2 regions of the Arthrobacter sp. B055-34 genome follow, and region 1 is predicted to be linked to the other one. Evidence: predicted binding sites of a transcription regulator. Region 1 holds the regulator's gene; the other holds the start of a gene.
The links. The regulator HrcA, encoded in region 1, represses chaperone genes, less so after heat shock. The targets are predictions, from matches to a motif close to TTNGCACTCGNNNNNNNCGAGTGCNAA.
Positions count from the first base shown of each region.

Region 2: AC5RWO_RS19690 (Hsp20/alpha crystallin family protein) is a predicted target of HrcA. The motif match lies at 4,636-4,662, and genes of this name have one in related genera.

Region 1 covers NZ_JBNHFQ010000014.1:1,270-10,808, reverse strand. The annotation lists gene AC5RWO_RS19915 (PhoH family protein) at 1-466, opposite strand, end outside; gene AC5RWO_RS19910 (Gmad2 immunoglobulin-like domain-containing protein) at 857-1,723, shown strand; gene AC5RWO_RS19905 (16S rRNA (uracil(1498)-N(3))-methyltransferase) at 1,740-2,510, opposite strand; gene dnaJ (molecular chaperone DnaJ) at 2,513-3,640, opposite strand; gene hrcA (heat-inducible transcriptional repressor HrcA) at 3,720-4,733, opposite strand; gene AC5RWO_RS19890 (DUF3097 domain-containing protein) at 4,915-5,757, shown strand; gene AC5RWO_RS19885 (DUF4870 domain-containing protein) at 5,895-6,317, shown strand; gene hemW (radical SAM family heme chaperone HemW) at 6,362-7,591, opposite strand; gene lepA (translation elongation factor 4) at 7,633-9,486, opposite strand.
Region 2 covers NZ_JBNHFQ010000013.1:60,591-74,959, forward strand. The annotation lists gene AC5RWO_RS19670 (Gfo/Idh/MocA family protein) at 1-148, shown strand, start outside; gene AC5RWO_RS19675 (bile acid:sodium symporter family protein) at 173-1,156, opposite strand; gene AC5RWO_RS19680 (LPXTG cell wall anchor domain-containing protein) at 1,303-3,330, opposite strand; gene AC5RWO_RS19685 (hypothetical protein) at 3,419-4,513, opposite strand; gene AC5RWO_RS19690 (Hsp20/alpha crystallin family protein) at 4,749-5,210, shown strand; gene AC5RWO_RS19695 (glutamate-cysteine ligase family protein) at 5,334-6,815, shown strand; gene AC5RWO_RS19700 (VOC family protein) at 6,892-7,308, shown strand; gene AC5RWO_RS19705 (AI-2E family transporter) at 7,319-8,569, opposite strand; gene AC5RWO_RS19710 (ester cyclase) at 8,696-9,073, shown strand; gene AC5RWO_RS19715 (NADP-dependent isocitrate dehydrogenase) at 9,218-11,437, opposite strand; gene purH (bifunctional phosphoribosylaminoimidazolecarboxamide formyltransferase/IMP cyclohydrolase) at 11,669-13,336, opposite strand; gene AC5RWO_RS19725 (hypothetical protein) at 13,537-13,944, opposite strand; gene AC5RWO_RS19730 (MFS transporter) at 14,118-14,369, shown strand, end outside.

The DNA of each region.
Region 1 (9,539 bases):
TGGCCAGATATGTCTTGCCCGTTCCCGCCGGGCCGATGCCGAAGACAACGGTGTTGTTGTCGATGGCGTCCACGTAGTTCTTCTGATTCAGCGTCTTCGGGCGGATGGTCCGTCCGCGCGAAGAAAGAATGTTCAGCGTCAGCACTTCGGCCGGCCTGGCAACTGATTGCTCGCTGAGCATGCGCAGCAACTGTGCAACTACCTGCGGCGACACACGCGTGTCATTGGCAGCCAGGGTGCGGATTTCCTCCAGCAGGCGCTCCGTGCGGTCGACGGCAGCAGGCGGGCCGGAGATGGAGAGTTCGTTGCCGCGTACATGCAGATTCACGTCGCTGAACTCGGATTCTATGAGCCGGAGCACCTCATCCTGGGCTCCGAGTGCCTTGACCATATGTTCCGACGATTCAAAGTGGATGGAACGGTTACTGGATCCGAGCGGATCCACATCCAGACGTGTTTCCGACATAAAGCGGCCGGCAGGCCTTCCATCTCCCCTTAGCTAGTACGACTGTTGTGTGGGATTGCTGTACATCTCAATGCTACGGCAACGGCCGGATGTCGTTCCCGAAATCCATGCATGACCGGTAGATATCGATCCTGTCTCAATCGTGCATCAGTCCGGTTGAGAGACGGCCCAACCGCGCGTCTGGACGCCGGCAGTATGCCAAGCTGGTTTTTCAGGTACCAGAAGGTGCCGCCATCAGACTTCCGTTCGCGTACAGGACGCCGCCATGAGTTGAGGAGGAATCCGGTCATTTCCAGAGAGCAACACCACCGGCCGCACCATACAGCCCCGCGCCGATTCCGCGCGTGGCTGGCAGTGTTGACCCTTGGCTCCATGGTCATGATTGGTTGCATGCCTTCCGGTAACGGTCCGAACGGCCAAACTTCCATGCCGGCGGGCAGCGGCCAGCCGAGCATCCAGAGCAGTCCCCTGGTGACCAGTGCTCCGGTGGAAACATTGCAAAGTACTGCTTTGTCCCCGGTCTACTGGCTGGGCACTAATGCCGACACCGTGTTCCTCTACCGCGAGTTCCGCGAAGCGGAGGATCTTGGTGATCCGATCACTAGTGCAATCAGCGCGGTCACCAAGCTGCAGCCGCTGGACCCGGACTACTTCAATCCTTGGCAGCCTGCGTCAAAAGTCGGAGCCTCCATCACCAACGGATCCGTCATTACGCTGGACATCTCCTCCGACGCTTTTAAGGCCGATGTGGATGCCGGGATTGCGGAACGTGCAGTGCAGCAGTTGGTCTACACCGCCACCGCGGCAGCTGCCAATGCCGGTTTGAGTACCGCGGAAAACCCGCTCGACGTCGTGATCCTGGTTGACGGGCATTCCGGCTACAAGGCATTCGGTCATGTGGAGCTCGGCGAGCCGATGTCCCGCGACGCCAATCTCAGTGCACCGATCTGGATCATTGATCCACAGCATGGAGCTTCCGCTGAAGGACGGGTGGAGGTCTACGGGCGCGGTGTAGCCTTTGAATCCCAATTGTCCTGGCGCATTTCGCGGCTGGAGTCGGCGGAAGACACCGGTGAAGGAACCATCCTCGAAGAGGGTACGGTGCAGGTTGACTCAGCTGCGGGTGAAACCGGTGAGTTCCGGTTCAGCCAGGAGCTCGATCCTGGCACATACCGGGTTACGGTCTTCCACGAGGACACGAGCGGCCGTACCGAGGAGCCTCAGAATGCTGACAGCAAGGTTTTCACGGTCAGGTAAGCGGGCCAGACGGCGTTCAGTTCCAGCGGCCCAGCCGCTCGCTGAGCAGCGCGACGGCGGCCGGCCCGGCAGTTGAGGACCTGAGCACATGCGGGGCCAGGATCACCAGCACCGCCCCCGCCTGACGCATCTGCTCGACCTCGCGGGGACTCATGCCGCCCTCGGGCCCGACGATCATGAGAATGCTCTGCTCCAGGTCTGCTTCCGATTCCAATCCGCTTCTCTGGACCGCTTCTGCCAGCGACAGCCGCGCGTCCTCGTGGAGGATCAGCGCCAACCTGCTCTCGCCGATACGTCCACAGAGCGATTTCAAATCAACCAGCGGCGCGACGTCAGGAACTGTGGCGCGGCGCGCTTGCTTCGCGGCGGACCGGACAGTCGATTCCCACTTCGCCATCCCCTTGGCAGCCTTGGCGTCGCGCCAGCGGACAATACTCCGTTCGGCCTGCCAGGGAACTACCTCGTCCACACCCAATTCCGTGGCAGCTTCGATCGCAAGTTCATCACGGTCGCCCTTGGCCAACGCCTGGACGAGCGTAAGCCGGAAGGGTGCCGCGGGTTCCGGGGCAACTGTCTCGACGGAGACGGTCAGGCTCTCCGTACCCGTCGAGACGACCGTTCCGGAAAGCCGCATGCCCCGTCCGTCCACGACGTCCACGCTCTCGCCGGGGCTCAGACGCTTAACCGCGACAGCATGCCTGGCCTCGGCACCGGTCAGGACGAATTCCTCACCGGATGCCACCTCCGCCAGTGCTCCAGGTTCGGTGAAGAAAACGGGATTGGTCACTGTTAGAGATTGCCGAGCTTGTCCCGCAGCCGGGCAAAAACGCCGCTGCCGCTGCCCGCAAGCTTGCCCTCGGTGAACTGCTCGTCGCGCGACGCCGCCAGCTGGCGCAGCAGTTCCTCTTGCTCGGAATCGAGTCGGGTGGGCGTTTCCACGTGCACATGGACCTTCAGATCGCCGCGGCCGTAGCCCCGCAGATGCGTCACCCCAAGCCCCTTGAGGGTGATGACCTCGCCCGCCTGGGTACCAGGCTTGATGTTCAGCGACTGCGTCCCGTCGAACGTGTCCATGTCCACATCCGTACCGAGGGCCGCAGCCGTCATGGGTACCGCCATCGTCACATGGAGGTCGTCGCCCTCACGGATGAAATTCTTATCCGGGGCAACACGGATCTCGACGTAGAGGTCGCCCTGGGGGCCGCCTGCCGTACCTGATTCACCCTGCCCGGCCAGCTGGATCCGGGTGCCCGTTCCGACACCTGCCGGAATTTTGATGGTCAGCGAGCGGCGGCTGCGGATGCGCCCCTCCCCATTACATTCGTTGCACGGGTCGGGAATGATCGTGCCGAAGCCTTGGCAGCTTCCGCAGGGAGCGGCGGTCATGACCTGCCCCAAGATGGAGCGGACGGCACGCTGTACCTGGCCCGAACCGCCGCAGATGTCGCAGGTCCGCGGGCTCGTGCCGGGACGGCAGCAGCTGCCGTCGCACGTGGGGCAAACGACGGCGGTGTCCACTTCGATCTTCTTGTTGACGCCGAACACGGCATCTTTGAGATCGATGCGGACATTGATCAGTGCGTCCTGTCCGCGGCGCGTGCGCGAAGGCGGTCCGGCAGTGCCCTGCCCACCGAAGAAGGTTTCGAAAATATCCTGGAAGGCGAACCCAGCACCCGAATAGCCGCCGCCGAAGCCGCTGTCCGTGCCGTTCTCATTGCCTGTGGTGTCATATACCCGCCGCTTCTGCGGGTCCGACAGCACCTCGTACGCATGGCTGACCTGCTTGAACTGTTCCGCAGCCTCCGGCCCGGTGTTCACATCAGGGTGGAGCTTGCGAGCCAGTTTCCGATAGGCCTTCTTGATTTCCTCAGCAGTGGCATCGCGGCTGACACCGAGTACGTCGTAGTGGTTGCTCACCTTGTATTACTTCTCTTCCTGGGAATCGGTTGCGGACAGCGGCTCCCGCTGCCCATGTTGCTGCTTGTTGGCCGGCTGCCTATCCGGCAAGGATGCGTGACAAATAACGGGCTACGGCGCGCACGGCGGCCATAGTAGTTGGATAATCCATCCGGGTTGGACCGAGGATGCCCAGCTTGGCTGAAGAACCCGGACCATAGCCTGTTGCGACCACGGATGTTTCCACCAACGAACCGTACGGGTTCTCATGTCCAATGCGTACGGAAATCCCGCGGGCGTCCTGCTGCATCTCCGACAGCAGGCGAAGCAGGACCACCTGTTCCTCGAGCGCCTCGAGGATGGGTCCGATACTCAACGGGAAATCCATGGGGGAACGGGCCAAGTTGGCCGTGCCGGCCATGAGGATACGTTCCTCTTGTGTGGCTGCAGCAAGATTTTCCAAGGCCGCTGAAAGCGGTGGCACGATAGCCTCCGTGCCGGGTCTGACGTCTTTCAACCCGTTCCGCAGCAGCCCGCCCACCGAATCGAGGGGGTGCCCGGCCAATTCGGAGAGATAGGCCGATCGGAGATCGGATAATTCTTCATCGGTGACGGGATCAGGCAGGGAAATGACCCTCTGCTCAACTTTCCCGTTGTCGGCAATCAAGACAACGAGGACCTGTTGCGGTGCGAGCAGGACAAACTCGATGTGCCTGGTGCAAGCACGCCCCAGCCGCGGATACTGGATCACGGCTACCTGATTGGTCAGCTGGGATAACAACCTCACGGTGCGATCCATGACATCATCCAGGTCGCCCGCGCTCTCGAGTAGGGCTTGGATGGCACGGCGTTCTGCGGAGGAGAGCGGTTTCACATCCGAAATCCGGTCGACGAAGAGCCGGTAGCCCTTGTCCGTTGGAATGCGGCCAGCGCTAGTGTGCGGAGCGACAATCAGGCCTTCTTCTTCCAGAGCAGCCATGTCGTTGCGGATTGTTGCCGAGGAAACACCTAAATGGTGGCGGTCAACCAGTGCTTTGGACCCCACGGGTTCGCGCGAATGCACGTAGTCTTCCACGATAGCGCGCAGCACCTCGAGCCGACGGCCTTCGCTCACTGGGCACCTCCTGATTTCGTACGGCTGCAGTAGACATGCCGGTTAGCACTCAACACGTCCAAGTGCTAAGTCTAATACCTTTGGCACGTTGTTAGCATTGTCAGGCTGCCATGCACCTATCGGCGGCTCCGCTGATCGCCAGCAGCTACCCGATAGCTGCGTGACCGAAGGACTACAACCGATGAGCAGCTACGGCTGGGGACCACAGGATCTATCCGCTCCGAAGTCGCGTCAGCTTCGCAAGGTCGGGGCCGAACCCGGACTGGTACTGGAGGACGTCGAAAGCGGCTGGGTAGGTGCGGTGGTGCGCGTGGAGAAGTCCGGCGGGGTCCACTTGGTGTCGCTGGAGGACCGGCGGGGAAAGAAACGTTCCTTCCCCCTGGGCTTCGGCTTTCTGCTGGAAGGTGAACCCGTGGAGGTAGTTCCTGCCATGGCCGCTGCCGCCGTCGCACGTCCGCAGCGGACGGCCTCAGGATCAGTCAGAGTAGAAGGACTGCGCGCGCAGGTGGCCAAGGCCAGCCGGATCTGGGTCGAAGGCAAGCACGATGCCGAACTCGTCGAGAAGGTGTGGGGCCACGATCTTCGGGTCGAAGGCATAGTCGTCGAGCCGCTCCACGGCGTCGATGACCTGGCTTCGGCGGTTACGGCGTTCAGTCCGGGGCCGCAGCGAAAACTGGGCATTCTGGTAGACCACCTGCTGCCCGACACCAAGGAGTGGCGTATTGCCCAGGCCGCCATGGCAGTTCCATCGGCACGCAACAACGTGCTGATTGTCGGCCACCCGTATGTGGATGTCTGGCAGGCCATTAAGCCGGCCGTCATCGGGCTGGAAAAATGGCCGGTGGTTCCGCGCGGAACCGATTGGAAAACCGGAATCCTCGCCGGCCTCGGGTGGCCCAACAAAACCCAGATCGACATCGCGGACGGGTGGAAGCGCTTGCTTGGCAGCGTCAACTCCTACGCGGACCTGGAACCGTCCCTGCTGGGACGCGTTGAAGAAGTCATCGATTTCCTCACCGCCTGAGGAATGCGCATGGCGGCAACCCCATTCTGCGCCGGAAGATTGACCCCAGTCCGGTGTTTACCGGTCATTGCGGCTAATCTTAGTTTCGTAGGTAAATAGCCATTAGAACGAAAACGAATTCTCCTGAGGTAGGTCCTGTGTCAGACAACCCCGCGCGCAAGAAGCAACCGGATCGTCAACCGGCTCCCCGGACGCAGTATGAAAGCGCCTCTTCCTCAGCCCTGCCGCTGACGCCGTCCGAAGACCGTCAGTGGGCCACTCTGGCTCATTTCGGCGGCATCCTAGGCTGCTTTCCTTCGCTGGTGATCTACCTGATCTTCAAGGACCGCGGCCCCTTCACGGCCCAAGAGTCGAAGGAAGCCCTGAACTTCACACTTCCGCCAACGATCGTTGCTGTTATTGCCAACATCCTGATTCTGGTGCCTGTGATCAGCGGCTTCTTTGCCGTCATTGCAGCCGCAATCTGGGTCTTCCTCACGGTGTTCTCCGTGATGGCAGGCATCGCAGTCAACCGCGGCCGCCCCTACCGCTACTCGTTGAATCTGCGCCTGCTCCACTAGGCAGGCAGTCGGCGCCCGGAAAGGGCTAATCCACTGTGTGCCTGTCAGTCTTCCAGCAGGCGGCGGACCACGGCGTCGGCAAGAAGCCTGCCCTGCAAGGTGAGCCGGACGGTGCCGGCGAAAGCCGCCGGTCCGTCCACTAGCCCGTCTGCGATCAGACCGGCTACCGCTTTCCGTCCCTGCGGGCCCAATTCCTGTGTCCGCAAACCGTCGATGATGCGGGTCTGAAGCATCACATGTTCCAGTTTGCGGGTCGAGGCGTCAAGGGTTTCCCGACCCGCCGCCGGAGAGACTCCCGTTGACAGACGTTGGCCGTAGGCGGCCGGATGCTTCACGTTCCACCAGCGGACGCCGCCCATGTGGGAGTGGGCCCCGGGGCCTGCACCCCACCAGTCATCACCACGCCAGTAAGAAAGATTGTGACGGCAACGGTCGGCTTCGGTGCGGGCCCAGTTGCTGACCTCGTACCAGCCAAAGCCGGCGGCAGCCAGCCGCGCCTCGGCGAGTTCATACTTGGTGGCGTGGTCGTCGTCGTCAATTCCCGGTACTTCGCCGCGGCGGATCTGGGCAGCGAGCTTGGTGCCCTCCTCCACGATCAGCGCATAGGCCGAAATATGATCCGGTTCGCAGTCGATGGCGGCATCCAAGCTGGCTTCCCAGTCCGCAACCGACTCCCCCGGAGTGCCGTAGATCAAGTCCAGGCTGACGTGCAGCCCGGCCTCGCGTGCCCAGCGCACCGCCTGCGGAACGCGTTCCGGATCATGGGTACGGTCAAGCACCTTGAGTACGTGGGGCACTGCCGACTGCATCCCGAAGGAAACACGGGTAAACCCGGCCGCCGCAAGCGTCTGCAGCGATTCGGGCGTGACGGAGTCCGGATTGGCCTCCGTAGTGACTTCGGCCCCCGGTGCCAGACCCCATAGTTCGGTGGCACGGGCCAGAATGGCCGCCAGATCCGACGCCGGCAACAAGGTGGGAGTACCGCCGCCGAAAAAGACCGTCGACAGTGGGCGCCGGGGCAGCCCGGATGCTGGCAACACCATGGCCGCCAAATTGAGTTCGGCGTTGAGCGTACCGGCGTATTCGTCCTGCGACGCACCCGACCCGAGCTCCTTGGCCGTGTAGGTATTGAAGTCGCAGTAACCGCAACGCACCGAGCAGAACGGAATGTGGACGTAGAGACAGAAGTCCCGGTCCTGGGCGCCGGCAGCGGCCTGCGGCGGCAGCAAGCCATCGGCCGGTGCCGGGTCTCCCAGCGGCAGGATGCTAGGCACAGGTGACCGCCGTCGTCGTCGTCATTTTAGTCACTTCGGTTTTACTTCTTGCTCTTGTCTTTCGATTCGTCGGACGACAGCGCTGCGATGAAGGCTTCCTGTGGAACTTCCACCCGGCCGACCATTTTCATGCGCTTCTTGCCTTCCTTCTGCTTCTCCAGCAGCTTGCGCTTACGGCTGATGTCGCCGCCGTAGCACTTGGCCAGCACGTCCTTGCGGATGGCGCGGATATTCTCGCGGGCGATGATGCGCGAGCCGATGGCTGCCTGGATGGGCACCTCGAACTGCTGGCGAGGGATGAGCTCGCGCAGTTTGCCCGTCATCATCACGCCGTAGCTGTAGGCCTTGTCCTTGTGGGTGATGGCGCTGAACGCGTCCACCTGTTCGCCCTGCAGCAGGATGTCCACCTTGACCAGGTCCGCGACCTGGTCGCCGTCGGCCTTCCAGTCGAGGGAGGCGTAGCCGCGGGTCTTGGACTTGAGCAGGTCGAAGAAATCGAAGACGATTTCGGCCAACGGCAGCCGGTAGCGAAGCTCCACCCGGTCTTCCGACAGGTAGTCCATGCCCTTCATGTCGCCGCGGCGGCCCTGGCAGAGCTCCATGATGGCGCCCACAAACTCATTGGGAGCCAGGATGGTAGCCGAAACCATCGGCTCCCGGACTTCGGAGACTTTACCGTCCGGATATTCGCTGGGGTTGGTGACCGTAATGACCTTCTTGTCTTCGAGGGTCACCTCATAAACCACGTTGGGCGCGGTGGAAATCAGGTCCAGATTGAAGTCGCGCTCCAGGCGTTCACGCGTGATTTCCAGGTGGAGCAGGCCGAGGAAGCCCACGCGGAAGCCGAAGCCGAGAGCGGCTGAGGTTTCCGGTTCGTAAATCAGCGCGGCGTCGTTGAGCTTGAGCTTGTCCAGTGCGTCGCGGAGCACGGGATAATCTGCTCCGTCGATCGGGTAGAGACCGGAGAAGACCATCGGTTTCGGATCCGCGTAACCGCCGAGGGACTCCGGGGCAGGGTTGTTCAGGGTGGTGACCGTGTCGCCGACCTTGGACTGGCGCACGTCCTTCACGCCGGTGATCAGGTAGCCGACTTCGCCAACGCCCAAGCCCTTGGACGGTACCGGCTCAGGAGAGCTGACACCGATTTCCAGCAGCTCGTGGCTGGCCCTGGTGGACATCATCTGGATGCGTTCGCGGGGCTTGAGTTCACCGTCGACCACCCGGACGTAGGTCACGACGCCGCGGTAGGTGTCATAGACCGAATCGAAGATCATGGCACGGGCGGGGGCATCGGCATTGCCGACCGGGGCGGGGAGGTCGCGGACAATTTTGTCCAGCAGGGCCTCTACTCCCATGCCGGTTTTACCGGAGACCTTCAGCACATCCTCGGGATCGCCACCGATCAGGTTGGCAAGCTCCGCTGCATACTTCTCGGGCTGCGCCGCGGGCAGGTCGATCTTGTTCAGCACCGGGATGATGGTCAGGTCGTTCTCCATCGCCAGATACAGGTTCGCCAGCGTCTGGGCTTCAATGCCCTGCGCCGCGTCGACGAGCAGAACAGCGCCCTCGCAGGCAGCCAGGGACCGGGACACCTCATAGGTGAAGTCCACGTGGCCAGGTGTGTCAATCATGTTCAGCGCGTAGGTCTTGCCGTCGAGTTCCCACGGCAGACGGACGGCCTGGGACTTGATGGTGATACCGCGTTCGCGCTCGATGTCCATCCGGTCCAGGTACTGGGCCTTCATGTCCCGCTGCTCAACTACGCCGGTTAACTGCAGCATCCGGTCCGCCAGGGTGGACTTCCCGTGGTCGATATGGGCGATGATGCAGAAGTTCCTGATGATCGCCGGATCTGTGGCGGCAGGCACCGGTGCGGTGCGGGCCATGGGTGACACAGCGGTTTCCTAACTCTCTAACGGGGCTTCGATGATGGCTCTTCGATAGATAC
Region 2 (14,369 bases), on a different contig from region 1:
TGTCACCCGCTGCATCCAGCAGGGCCTGCTGGAAAGTCCCACCATGCCGCTGGATGACACGTTGAACACCATGCGCCTGTTCGACGGCGTCCGAGCCCAGCTCGGCGTCAGCTACGTCAACGACCGGGCCGTGCCGGTAGCGGACTGACCCGCAGCCCGGCTGCTTCCGCGGTTAGGACTTGGCGGCATCCTGCCGGCGCCAGAACGCTGCAATGAGCGCACCGGAGACGTTGTGCCACACGGAGAAGATGGCGGCGGGCAGCGCGGATTCGGGCGTGAGGTGCTGGGCGGCCAGGCCCGCAGCAAGGCCCGAGTTCTGCATGCCCACCTCGATGGCCGCGGTACGGCGCGAGGAGATCGGCAGCTTGAACAGGCGTGCGGCACCGTAACCGAGCGCGTAGCCGAGGCCGTTGTGCAGCACCACCGCGATGAACACCAGCAGCCCTGCTGCGGCGATGGCCGCCGCACTGCCGGAGACGACTGCGATAACCACGTAGGTAATGGCCAGAACCGAGACCCAGGGCAACAGCGGCAGCGCCTTGGCCACGAGCCCGGGCAGGAAGAAGCGTGCCACCAGGCCCAGTACCACGGGGATCAGCACAATCTGCACGATCGATCCGGCCATGGACGCGGCGTCAACCGGCATGTACTGGTTGGCCAGCCACAAGGTCAGGACCGGCGTCAGCAGCGGCGCCATCAACGTCGACACCGAAGTCATCGCCACAGATAAGGCGACATCGCCCTTGGCCAAGTAAGACACCACGTTGGAGGCGGTCCCGCCGGGGCAACAGCCCACCAGGATCACGCCCGCCGCCAGCGCCGGCGGCAGTCCAAGCGCCATGCTGATCAGCAGGCCCAGCACCGGCATGATGACGAACTGCGCGATCACCCCGAGCACCACAGGAATCGGCCGCTTGGCGATCAGCGCGAAGTCCGGCGGCGTCAGGGTGAGCCCCATGCCGAACATGATGATGCCCAGCGCCGGCGTCACCAGTGTTCCCCAGCCGGTAAAAGCCGAGGGGAACAGGAAAGCTACGACACCGCCGGCCAGAATAAGGATCGGGAACAGCGTGACCGCGATTGTCGCGGCGCGATCCTCCCGGGTGGTATCGATGCTGGCGGTTGCTGTCCGAGGTGGTTCAACTGGCGAAGTCATTGCGCAAGCTTATAAATGCTCCGCTCCGAGCGTCCACTATGTGGAGGGTTATATCAATATGCGGACATCGGTGGATGCGGCCTCTTCCGGTGTTTGGCTCCCGCCAAGTTCCCAGTGAAGAGGCCGCGCCCCTGCCTGCCGTTCAGTTAGCTCCGCATCGGAGCAACTTCCTTCCGACTGATGGCCAGCAGGCCGCCGAGAAGAATCATCGCCATCCCGCCGAACAGCAGGTCCGTCGTAGTAGCTCCCGTCTCGGCGAGGGTTCCGGCACCGTCACCTGACACGGTGCCATCCGAACCACCAGGCACGCTGGCATCCGAACTACCAACAACGACGCCGGCCGCCGGCGTTCCGCTGTTGGTCCCGGTCGCGTCGCTGCCTGCGATGCGGTTAGCGGCTACCGACGCTTCAACGCCGTTTGACGCTGAATCACCCTGCGTCCCTATGATTGCCCCGCTACCATTAGCAGCAGCGACGAAGGCAGAATCCAGGGTTCCTTCCATTCCGGGAGTTCCTTCAGCGCCGACGAGGACCCCTCGGTCTCCGGCGATCCCTGCAGGTGAATCCGTGTTCGCCTCGGTTGCATCGGTTCCGGCATCAGTTCCGCCGGAGGTGTCGCCACCCGGAATCCCGGTATTGCCGGAACCCTGCGTTCCAGCTACGCCGTCTCCGTCGTTGCTGTCTCCTCCGGTTGCATCTTCGTCAGTTGCATCGCCGCCGGTGACGTCTGACCCTGGAGTACCGTCACCGTCCGAGTCAGGATCCGTTCCATCCTCATCAGCGGGGTCCGATCCTGGTGTTCCATCGGTATCCTCAGCACCGCCGGTTCCATTACCCACTGTTCCAGCCAGGCAGCCATTGCCACCTGTCGCAAAGCCTCCAAGGACCAGCCCGGCATCCAGACAAATGTCGGCAATTACGCCAAATCCGTCGCCGTAGCCAGCGTTTACGACCGTCTCCACCTCGGCAACAATGTCTCCGGCAACATCAGTGTCGACGTTGCTGAAATCATCGGTACCGATCACTTCGCCGATCACCAGCGTTGCATCCGCAAGTACGTCCGCATCGGTGGCAAGCAGACCGTCATTGGTACCGGTGCTGCTCTCCGCAGTGCGGCACGGCAGTCCGTCCGCCGAAAGTCCGGCGCCCAGCAACGACACGTCAGCATCAAGGCAAACGTCAGCGGCAACGTCGACCAGGCTGTCTTCATCAAGCGCCACATTTACATCGGCGGCGGCATCAACGTCGGCAGCAGCAACATCCTCGACCACCACATCGGCAGCCGCATCCTCCTCGACAATGACACCGTCATCGCTACCGGTGCCGCTCTCCGCAGTGCGGCACGGCAACCCGTCCGCCGACAGCCCATCACCCAACAGAGCCACATCAGCATCAAGGCAAACGTCAGCGGCAACGTCGACCAGGCTGTCTTCATCAAGCGCCACGATTACATCCGCGGCAGCGTCAACGTCGGCAGCAGCAACATCCTCGACCACCACATCGGCAGCGGCGTCCGCGTTGGTCGCTACTGCTGGGGCTTCATCCTTTTCTGCGACCGTTTCAGCAGCATCATCAGCTGCTTCGGCCAGAGCGCCTTCCTCGGTGCCTACCGTAGCTTCTGCCATTACGTCCGCATTAGCTTCCACGGTATTGTCATCGACCATCGCGTCAGAATCGGCGAGTACGACATCGGCTTCGGCTTCTACATCCGCAACTGCTTCCACCTCCGCTTCCGTCACCCGAGGTTCTTCGGCAATCGCATAGTCCTGTTCTGCTGTCCCGACGGCAACGTCAGCATCCGCAACCACGGCTGCCTCAGCTTCCATGGCCTCCGGCGCGGGCTCTGCTTCCACGGGAGCGGCATAGTCAACAGCGTCGCCGTCAAGTTCCACGTCGGCCATTACATCGGCCACTGATTCGGCTCCAAGCAGTTCGGCGTCGAGATCCGCGTCTACCTTGAGACCGCGGACCTCGGCGTCCACATCCGCTACGGCATCGAGCCCGACGTCGTCGGCGATGACATCCAGGTTCGCGTCAACTGCCACTGTGCTGTCCGGAGCAACCGCAGGCTCCGGTGGTTCAGATTCCGCGGCTGAAGCAGCCGCGGTACCGAGGACGAGAAGTCCTCCGCTAAAGACGACGCTGCACAGCGCCGTCCGCATTGTTCTACGCATGGTTGTTCTCCTGATTGAATCTGTCGCCGCCCTGTTGCGGGTGGCCATGGTCCTTGTGCTGCCGGTAAAAGGGCAGCGTGGACCAGAATCAATCAGGAGAGGAACCGGGATCCGAAGAACGTGAAGCGGGCAGACTCCAGGCCGAGCCATCGGCAGTACCCGAATTGGCTAACGGCGCGAGCAGATTAGAAAAAGGCACGTCAGCAGCGCCTTGGCCGGCGGATGCACTTCCGCCAGCGGCAGCAGCGCCGCTTCCGCCAACGCCTGCTGGGACGGCGGTCGGCGTAGCCGCGACGGGCTGGCCGGGATACGACTCCACGGCAGCACTATGGGCATCCTGGTCCGCGACCGCCGAAGGTGTGTGGGAAATTTGGGCCAAGAACTGGGCCGGAGTTGGTTGAGGTTCCGCCCGAGCGGGCGCTGCTTCGTACTCGTCTTTCTGGCGGTTGTCCGATGTACCAGCGGCGGTATCGGCGGGAACGACTTCGGCGAGGCCATCCGCCAGCTGGTTGCTGGGAACCTCAGCTACCGCAACGGAGACAGATGATGCATCCGCGGTCGGGCCGTCTTCGACGGGATCGACAACGGGAGCAGCAGCTTCGATCACCGGGGCGGTAGCAGGTGCTGCTGCTTCGACGACAGGTGCCACAACAGGTGCCGCGGCTTCGACAACCGGAGTGATTACCGGCTGTGCAGCGGCAGAACCCGTCTCAACGACGGGCTCCACTACATCTGCTGCCGTTTCGAGCACCGGCTCGGTCAGAGGCGCGGCTGATTCAAGGACAGGATCGGATACTGAGGCAACAGCGCCAGCTACCTCGTGCGTTGCCGCTGTAACCGGTTGCACGGACTGGGCGACTGACTTCCAAGCAGCGCCGACAGGAGCCGCAGCTTTTTCGACAACTGGAGTGACCTGTTCGGTCACAGCCGCAAGTTCGTTGGTAACGGGCGCCGGCTCGGCGGTCGCTGCTCCCACAACATTAGTAGTGGGCGTGGTCGCCTCGGTGAGCACCGCCGTCGTACTTTGAGTTTCTGAACTGAGCACTTCGGTCAGAAGTCCATCGTCAGCATCCGCGGCACTCGCGCCGGCGATCCCGAAAAGGCCGAATCCGGCGGTGGCTGCAGCTGTGAGCACGACCTTGCGCACCAGGACTGGCACACGGGACAGCGGCTCAACGCGCACCGTGACCACCCCCGTGACGACCAGTTTTGCTTCCGAATTTCAGGCTACGTCCGTCGCGAGCACGAGTCCAGAGGATTAGGTGAATCGGTTAGACATCTGTTCGCTCTGAGCTATGAAAAGGGTTAGCACTCCACCTACCTGAGTGCTAATCTATGAACGTAGTTGAGCGATGGTGACTCAACTATAGTGACAGGAAAAACCGCTCCGTACGGGGCGTGCGAAGGAGTTGATGACAATGGCCATGAAGTTTGACCCATTCCGTGAACTGGACCGCGTCGCCGGTGCCTCGATGGAAAACCGCCCGGGCCTGCGGCTGATGCCGATGGATCTGTACCGCGACGGGGACCACTACATTCTGAACGCGGACCTGCCTGGGATCGATCCGGGATCCGTTGACATCGACGTCGACGGGCAGCTGCTGACCATCCGGGCCGAGCGAACGGTGCGCGGCGCCGAAGGCGTCAAGTGGCTCACCCGCGAGCGCGAAGGCGGCTCCTTCCTTCGCCAGCTCAACCTGGGCCAGGGTATCGACATCGATGCCATCTCCGCCCGGTACGAAAACGGCGTGCTCTCGGTGTCCATTCCGGTCAGTGAGAAGGCCAAGCCGCGCAAGATCGAGGTCGTCACCGGAGCAGCTGAAACCGTGGCGGTGGAAGGCGCCGAAAGTGGCGACGAGCAGAAGTCGGTTGAGTCGTAATCCCTGACCAGCGTCCATGCGGCCCCTTGCCCTGCCGGGTGAGGGGCCGCACCCTTTGCCCGGCGCCTGCCGTTGGTGGCCCGCACTCTATACAAGGTGCCCGCGTGGTGGTTACCTTCAAACATGGGCTCAGAAGTCAAAACCAAGACGTTCAGCCGTGAGCAGCGCACCCGTTACCGTGAACGTCTGCTGGAAAACCTGGAAAGCTTCGGGCATTACCTCGCTACCGCCGAGTTCGCCGGAACCGGTTCCATTGGTATGGAGATGGAGCTGAACCTGACCAACTCGGACTGCTCCCCCGCGCTACGCAACTCCGTGGTGCTCGAGGCCATCGCCGATCCGGCTTTTCAGACCGAGATCGGCGCCTTCAACATTGAGCTCAACCATCCTGCCCTCGCCGTGGCCGGCCGGGGGCTTGAGAAGCTCGAGAACAGCCTGCGCGACCAGTTGAACCATGCGGACGAACGCGCCGCATCGGCAAAGGCCCGCATCCTCATGATCGGCATCCTGCCGACGCTCAAACGCGCCCTGGTGGAAGACATGTCCTGGCTCAGCGCCGGGAAGCGTTATGCCGCCCTTAATACTTCGGTGCTGCAGGCCCGCGGTGAAGACGTGCTGATGGACTTGCGCGGAATCGAATCGCTGTCCTTTTATGCCAAGAACATTGCACCCGAAGCCGCCTGCACCAGCGTGCAACTGCACTTGCAGGTCCAGCCCGCCGAATTCGCGCCGGTCTGGAACGCGGCCCAGATCGTCGCTGGACCGCAGGTGGCGCTGGCGGCGAATTCGCCGGTATTCATGGAGAAGCTGCTCTGGCACGAGACACGGATCGAAGTGTTCAAGCAGTCCATCGACACAAGGCCGCCGGAAATGCGCAATCAGGGTGTCCGGCCCCGGGTGTGGTTCGGCGAACGGTGGATCACCTCGATTTTCGACCTGTTCGAAGAGAACGTGCGCTACTTCCCCGCCCTGCTGCCGGAGCTCTCGCGGACCACCGGTAAACAGACCAAGGCCGGCGCACCGCTGCTACCGGAACTCCGCCTGCACAACGGCACCGTCTACCGCTGGAACCGTCCCATCTATGACCCCGGCGACACCATGCCCAACCTGCGGCTCGAAAACCGGCTGCTACCTGCCGGGCCCACCGTGGTGGATACCGTGGCCAATGCTGCCTTCTTCTTCGGGTTGGTCCGGATGATTAGGACGGCGGACCGGCCGCTGTGGTCCCGGCTCGCGTTCAAGAGCGCGGCCGATAACTTCATCAACTGTGCCAAGCAGGGACTGGAAGCCACGGTCTATTGGCCGGGCATCGGAGACATTCCGGTGGTGGAGCTGATTATCCGCCATCTGCTGCCGCTGGCCGCCGAGGGCCTGGCCGATCTTCGTGTAGCCCCGGATCTGATCGACCGATACATGGAGATCCTTCGCTCCCGCGCCCAGACGGAACAGAACGGCGCCAACTGGCAGATCAAGACCCTGCGGCTACTTGAAGCAGGCGGGCTGGACCGTACGGCAGCGCTGGCCGAGATGACGCGGCAGTATTCGCACAACATGCATACCAACGAGCCGGTACACACCTGGCCGGTGGAGGGTGCGGCGGGGTAACTGCTCCGGTCAAGACGCCTGGTTTGGCGGCGGAAACCAATGGCGGCCGTGTGCCGTCACTTACGAGGGAGAGCCGATGCTGCGAGGACTCACTACTGTCAGCTTCTATGCGGAAGATGTCACGGCAGCCATGGACTGGTACAGCCAGTTGCTGGGCGTGGATGCGTACTTTGTGCGGCCGGAACAAGGCCCGCCCGCCTACATAGAATTCCGTATCGGCGATTACCAACACGAATTGGGGATTACCGACAGCCGCTACGCACCTCGCGGTGCCGCTGCATCACCGGCCGGTGCCGTCGTCTTCTGGCATGTCGACGACCTGCCGGGCGCGATGGAGAAGCTACTCGCCATGGGCGCCTCGGAGCACGAACCCATCAATGAGCGAGGTGAGGGGTTCGTGACCGCTTCAGTGGTCGACCCGTTCGGCAACATTCTCGGCGTGATGTACAACCAGCATTATCTGGACGTTTTGGGTTCGACAGGATCAGCCTGACATTGGGCAGCTAGTCCCGCTCGCCCTGTGCACTCGCCACGGTTGCCTCGGCGTCCGGTGGCCTGCTGTCTGAACCGTCTGCCTCTGTGTCCCCGTCCGATTGGACGGGGAAGACCACGTCCCGCAGGTACCGCAGCACCACAATTCCTACCGCTGTTGTCGGTACCGACAGGAAAGCTCCGACGATGCCGAACAGGGTGCCGCCGACCGTTACCGACGCCAGCACCACGGCCGGGTGGATCTTCAGCCGGGTTCCGACCAGGAACGGCTGCAGCAGGTTGCTCTCCAGCTGCTGGACCACAATCACCACGCCGAGCACGATCAGGGCCGTGACCCAACCGTGGGAGATCAAGGCGATCAGGGCGGCGAGCAAACCCGTTGCCACCGCACCGACCACCGGGATGAAGGCAGCGATAAAGATCAGGACGGTCAAAGGAAAGGCCAGCGGAATGCCCAGGATGAACAGGGCTGCGCCGATGAAGACCGCGTCGACCAAAGCGACGGCGGCCTGGGCCGAGATGTAGCCGGACAGGGTTTGCCAAGCCCGGGAGGTCATCGCGGCGGCGTGGACGTAGACCCGGGCGTCCGTCCAGCGGCTGGTCCAGGCGAGGAAACGGTCGCCGTCTTTGAGGCAGAAGAAGGTGAAAACCAGGACCAGCACGAAGATCACGGTGCCCGATGTGATAGCGCCCAGACCGGTGGTGATTCCCGACGCGATGTCGCCGGCGTGCTGGCGGATTTGGGATACCGCGCTGTCCACCAGGGAATTCAGGTCCGCGTTTTCCAGATTGAACGGCGGCCCCGCAAGGAACTGCGTGATCTGCCCGAGGTTCTCACGGGCCTTCCCGGCCAGCCCCGCGGTTCCCGAGGCGAGCGACGGAATCACCAGCATCAGCACTCCGACGACGGCCGCCAACGCAGCGAGCACAGTGACAAAGGCCGCCAGAGCCTTGGGCATGATGCGGCGGGCCAGCCGGTTCACCGGCCACAAGATGCTGGCCAGCAGCAGGGCCAGGATCGTCGGGAAAACCACCGACCACAGCGCACGAACCAGCCACCAGGCCAGCACCAGACCGATGGCGATGACAACGGCGCGGCCAGTCCACAGAGCCGTGCGGTCAACCCCGGCGGCGAATATCCCCCGCGGCTCCTGCGGCTTCACCCCTGGTCCGGTGGCGGACTCCACCGCGTCCGGATCGGCCTTGAGCGTGCTCGACACCGACCGGGTGGTAGACGCCTGACGCTTCGGAATAAATCGCATGCTTCCTATCCTGCCCCACTCGGCCAACGGATCCTGCACCTACCTAACGAAGACCTGACATGGTTCCACCGGACAGGTTTAGTGTGTAGGCATGAATGGATCAAGGCAGCAATCCTGACCGGGCCCATGAACACTTCCCACGAAGCGGTCATCATCGACCTAGTTGACGAAGTGCTGGTGGGCGGGAATCTGGCCGCCCTGGAGCGGTTCTATGTCCCCCGGATGGTGCCGGTCGCGCGCCGATGGATCGAGCCGTTCCGGATTTCGTTCCCGGACGTCCGGATGTCCGTGGTGCAGTTGATCTCGGACGACTCCTCGGTGGCCGCCCGGTTCCGCTGCTCCGGCACCCACCTCGGGATCTGGCGAGGCCACGCTCCTACCGGACGCCGCTTCAACAAGGTTGATGAAGTGTATTTCTTCACCTTCGAAGACGGCCTGATCGTGCGGGCCTGGGGACTGGAAGACTCCCTTGCCCGGTTCCAGCAACTGGGCCTTACCCCGTGAACCTCAACCGGCGATCCCAATGGTGCGGGCGGCCCGTGCCAGAGGCGGTTCATGCCAAAGTACGACGACGGCCCGCACCTTTCCGTTCAAAAGGTGCGGGCCGGCGTCGTACGCTTCAGGCTTTTGGCTGTGCCTGACCGGTCCTTAGCTCAGCGTGGCCAGAACTTCGTTGAGCTTGGCCGACGGGCGCATGACCTGGGCGGCCTTGGCGTCGTCCGGCTCGTAGTAGCCGCCGATGTCAACGGGGGAACCTTGCACGGCGAGCAGCTCGCCGACAATGGCATCCTCGTTGGAGGTCAGGGCGTCGGCAACGGCGGCGAAGGACTTCGCCAGCTCGGCATCCTCGGTCTGCTTGGCCAGTTCCTCGGCCCAGTAACGGGCGAGGTAGTAGTGGCTGCCACGGTTGTCGAGCTCGCCGACCTTGCGCTTGGGCGACTTGTCCTCCAGCAGGAAGGTGCCGGTGGCGCGGTCCAGCGTGTCGGCCAGGATCTGCGCACGCTTGTTGCCGGTGGAGTTGGCCAGGTGCTCGAAGCTCACGGCCAAGGCCAGGAATTCGCCGAGGCTGTCCCAGCGCAGGTGGTTTTCCTTCAGCAGCTGCTGCACGTGCTTCGGAGCCGATCCGCCGGCGCCGGTTTCGAACAGGCCGCCGCCGTTGATCAGCGGAACGATGGACAGCATCTTCGCGCTGGTGCCGAGTTCGAGGATCGGGAACAGGTCGGTCAGGTAGTCGCGGAGGACGTTGCCGGAGACGGAGATGGTGTCCTCGCCCTTGCGGATGCGCTCCAGGGTGAAGGCAGTGGCCTCCACCGGGGACATGATCTCGATCTGCAGGCCCTCGGTGTCGTGGTCCTGCAGGTATTCCTTGACCTTGGCGATCAGGTTGGCGTCGTGGGCGCGCGTTTCATCGAGCCAGAACACGGCCGGAGTGTTGGATGCGCGGGCGCGGTTGACGGCCAGCTTGACCCAGTCGCGGACCGGCACGTCCTTGGTCTGGCAGGCGCGCCAGATGTCGCCCGGGGCAACCTGGTGCTCGATCAGCACGGTGCCGGAGCCGTCCACGAGCTGGACGGTGCCGGCGGTCTGGATCTCGAACGTCTTGTCGTGGCTGCCGTATTCCTCGGCAGCCTGGGCCATCAGGCCAACGTTCGGGACCGTGCCCATGGTGGTCGGATCGTAGGCGCCGTTGGCACGGCAGTCGTCGATGACAACCTGGTAGATGCCGGCGTAGGAGCTGTCCGGGAGCACGGCGAGCGTGTCGGCTTCCTGGCCGTCCGGGCCCCACATGTGGCCGGAGGTGCGGATCATGGCCGGCATGGAAGCGTCCACGATCACGTCGCTGGGAACATGCAGGTTGGTGATGCCCTTGTCGGAGTCCACCATGGCCAGTGCCGGGCCCTCTTCCAGGCCCTTCTTGATCGCAGCCTGGACGCCTTCGCGGACGTCGGCCGGCAGTTCCTCAAGACCGTTGAGGATGGAGGCCAGGCCGTTGTTGGGGCTCAGGCCTGCGGCAGCGAGCTGCTCGCCGTAGGTCTCGAAGAGTTCGGTGAAGTACGCCTTGACCACGTGGCCGAAGATGATGGGGTCCGAGACCTTCATCATGGTGGCCTTCAGGTGCGCGGAGAGGAGCACGCCCTCTTCCTTGGCGCGGGCAACCTGTGCGGCGAGGAACTCGTCCAGTGCGGCGGCGCGCATCACGGTGCCGTCGATGACCTCGCCGGCGAGAACCGGGAAGTCCTTCTTCAGGACGGAGACGGTGCCGTCGGCGGCAACAAGCTGGATCTTGATCGTGTCGTCGGCCGGAATGACCACGGACTTCTCGTTGGAGCGGAAGTCATCGGCGTCCATGGTGGCGACGTTGGTCTTCGAATCGGCCGACCAGGCACCCATGGAGTGCGGGTTCTGCCGGGCGTAGTTCTTCACCGAGAGCGGTGCGCGGCGGTCCGAGTTGCCTTCGCGCAGGACCGGGTTCACGGCGGAACCCTTGATCTTGTCGTAGCGGGAGCGGATGTCCGTCTCCTCGTCCGAGGAGGGGTTGTCCGGGTAGTCAGGCAGGGCGTAGCCCTTGCCCTGAAGCTCGGCGATGGCGGCCTTCAGCTGCGGGATGGACGCGCTGATGTTCGGCAGCTTGATGATGTTGGCTTCGGGCTTCTTCGCCAGCTCTCCGAGCTCGGCCAGCGCGTTGCCGGTCCGCTGGTCTTCAGTGAGGTAGTCACCGAAGACGGCGATGATGCGGCCAGCCAGCGAGATGTCGCGGGTCTCCACCTCCACACCTGCCGTCGAAGCGAAGGCCTCGACAATCGGCAAGAACGAATACGTGGCCAGCATCGGCGCTTCGTCGGTGTGGGTATAGATAATCTTGGCCATTGGTGAGGCGTCTCCCTAAGGTCTACGGAACTCTGTAAATCCTGTTGAATTCACCATCTAACTTACCCGAGGAGGCCCCTTCGATCCCTATCGCGGCCCGATATGCGCCATTTCATGACCGCGCTCCTACCCCTTAAACGCCGTTGCCGGGCACAACGGTTGCTTTGAACCTAGGTGCCCGGCACGGCGCTGGCAAGGGGTGTCAGCCTGACTTGCCAGTGGCGGAACTGTTTAGTGGAAGAAGTGGCGCGCTCCGGTGAAGTACATGGTAATCTCGGCGGCGTTGGCTGCCGCCACGACTTCCTCATCACGCACCGAGCCACCGGGCTGGACGACGGCGCGGACGCCGGCGTCGATCAGGATCTGCAGTCCGTCCGCAAACGGGAAGAACGCATCCGATGCAGCCACTGCACCGCGGGCCCGCTCCGGCGCAGCGCCGCCTTCGACGTTGGCGGCTCCCCCGGCGGCGTCAGCACCGCCGTCGACAGCCACGCCCAGAGTATTGGCGCGCTCCACGGCGAGCTTGCAGGAATCCAGCCGGTTGACCTGGCCCATGCCGATGCCCACCGCGGCACCGTCGTTGGCCAGCAGAATGGCGTTGGACTTGGCGGCGCGGATGGACTTCCAGGCGAAGGCCAGATCGGCCAGCGTCTTCTCATCGGCGGCCTCGCCGGCGGCAAGCGTCCAGTTCGCGGGGCTGTCGCCGTCGGCCTCCAACGTATCGGACACCTGGACCAGCACGCCGCCGGATACCTGGCGGATTTCGGCCGGGTCGCGGCGGTAGCCGTCCGGGAGGGTGAGCAGGCGGATGTTCTTCTTGCGGGAGAGGATCTCCACGGCCTCGGGCTCGAAGTCCGGTGCGATGACAACCTCGGTGAAGATGTCCTTGACGGTGCTGGCCATGCCGGCGGTCACCGTTCGGTTGGTAGCAATCACGCCGCCGAAGGCGGAAACGGGATCGCAGGCGTGGGCCTTGGCATGAGCATCGGCTATAGGATCGGCGGCGCCGGGTGTGGCCACGGCGACGCCGCACGGGTTGGCGTGCTTGATGATCGCCACGGCAGGTTCCGCATGGTCGAAGGCGGCACGCAGGGCAGCGTCGGCGTCGACAAAGTTGTTGTAGCTCATCGGCTTGCCGTGCAGCTGGTCGGCCTGCGCAATGCCCGGCGTCGCGCCCTTCTCGACGTACAGGGCAGCGCCTTGGTGCGGGTTCTCGCCGTAGCGCAGTACTTCCGAGCGCTCCAGGGCCAGGCCGGCGTACGGCGGCCACTGGTTGGACTCATCCGTATCGTCGCCGAACTGCGCGGCGGTCCAGGACGCCACGGCGTTGTCGTACGCAGCGGTGTGCGCAAAAGCGGCAGCCGCCAGCCGACGTCGTGCGGTCAGGTCAAAGCCGCCTTCGGCTGCGGCAGTCACCACGTCGGCGTACTTGGTGGGATCGACGACGACGGCGACGCTCGGGTGGTTCTTTGCGGCCGCGCGCACCATGGACGGTCCGCCGATGTCGATCTGCTCGACTACCTCGTCCTGGCCGGCGCCGGACTTCACGGTGTCGACAAACGGGTAAAGATTGACGACGACGAGGTCGAACGCCTCCACCCCGAGCTCCTTGAGCTGCTGGATGTGGTCTTCGCGGCGGCGGTCGGCCAGAATGCCGGCGTGGACTAACGGATGCAGGGTCTTGACGCGGCCGTCCAGGCACTCCTGGAAGCCGGTGACCTCGGACACCTCTGTTACGGGGATGCCCGCCGCGGAGATCTTCTTGGCCGTGGAACCGGTGGAGACGATGCGTACGCCTGCCTGGTGGAGGCCCTGCGCCAGCTCCTCCAGTCCGGTCTTGTCGTACACCGAGATCAAGGCCCGGCGGATGGGAACACGGTCAAGCTGCTTCAAGCTCACGCAAATCTCCAAGGATGCAAAAGTATGGGGGATGGCATCAGTTTAGTTCACGGGTGTCTTGAGCGGAGAGTATGAAGTGGCGCCGGGCAGGCCGCTCCCCCGCGGCCAACCTTCCGGCCACCAGAGCTAAATACGCCGAGCCCCGGCGGATGGGGGAACATCCGGGGCTCGGCGGGTCTGTTGAACCGGCTTTGGCGGGCTTAGTCAGCGGCGGTATCTGCGCTCGAGGCGGACTCCGGGCTGGGCGAAGAGACCGGGCTTGGCGCCGACTCCGGGGTTGCAGGAGACTGGGCCGACATCGGCGAGGGCGCGGACTGCGCGGACATAGGCGATCCCGCGGACTGCGCGGAAACAGGGGACACCGGCGAGGCTGCCGTCTGCGCGCTAGTGGGCGAATCCGCCGTCGTAAGCGGTTGGTCCCAGACGTTCGCTTCCGCTGGCGAAACCGCCCGCTCCAGCACAGGCGTGCTTGCCGAAACTTCTGCCTGTGCCGTGATGCTGCTGCCAAGGTCCTGGGGAATCGTCGCGCTATCGGCAACTGCTGCCCCCATGCCAAGTGCCATGACTCCGAGGGAGCCCGTTGCGATCCAGATGTTCCGCTTGTTCATGAGAAGTATCCTTCGATGCGAGCCGAGTGCCTTGCTGGTAGCAACATTGCGCCTGGAACGTGAGATAAACAGGAGAACCCGATGAGAGAGTTCTCATTTTTGATGATTCGCCCGCACGGCACACCTCGAGACCGGGCGCAGTAGAGTTTTTGTAGGTGCAAAGGGAAGGCGTCATGACCGAAACCCAGAGAATTCCCACGGGCGACCACATAGTGCAGGAACTCCCCTGGCGCTGGAGGGTGCAGGGGAAGATCTTCATCATCGGCGGCCTGGGGTTCATGTTCGACGCGTGGGACGTCACCCTCAACGGCGTGCTGATCCCCTTGCTGTCCGACCATTGGAGCCTCGAACCGTCACAGGCAGCGTGGATCGGCACCGCCAACCTGATCGGCATGGCAGTCGGAGCGTTCGTCTGGGGCACCATC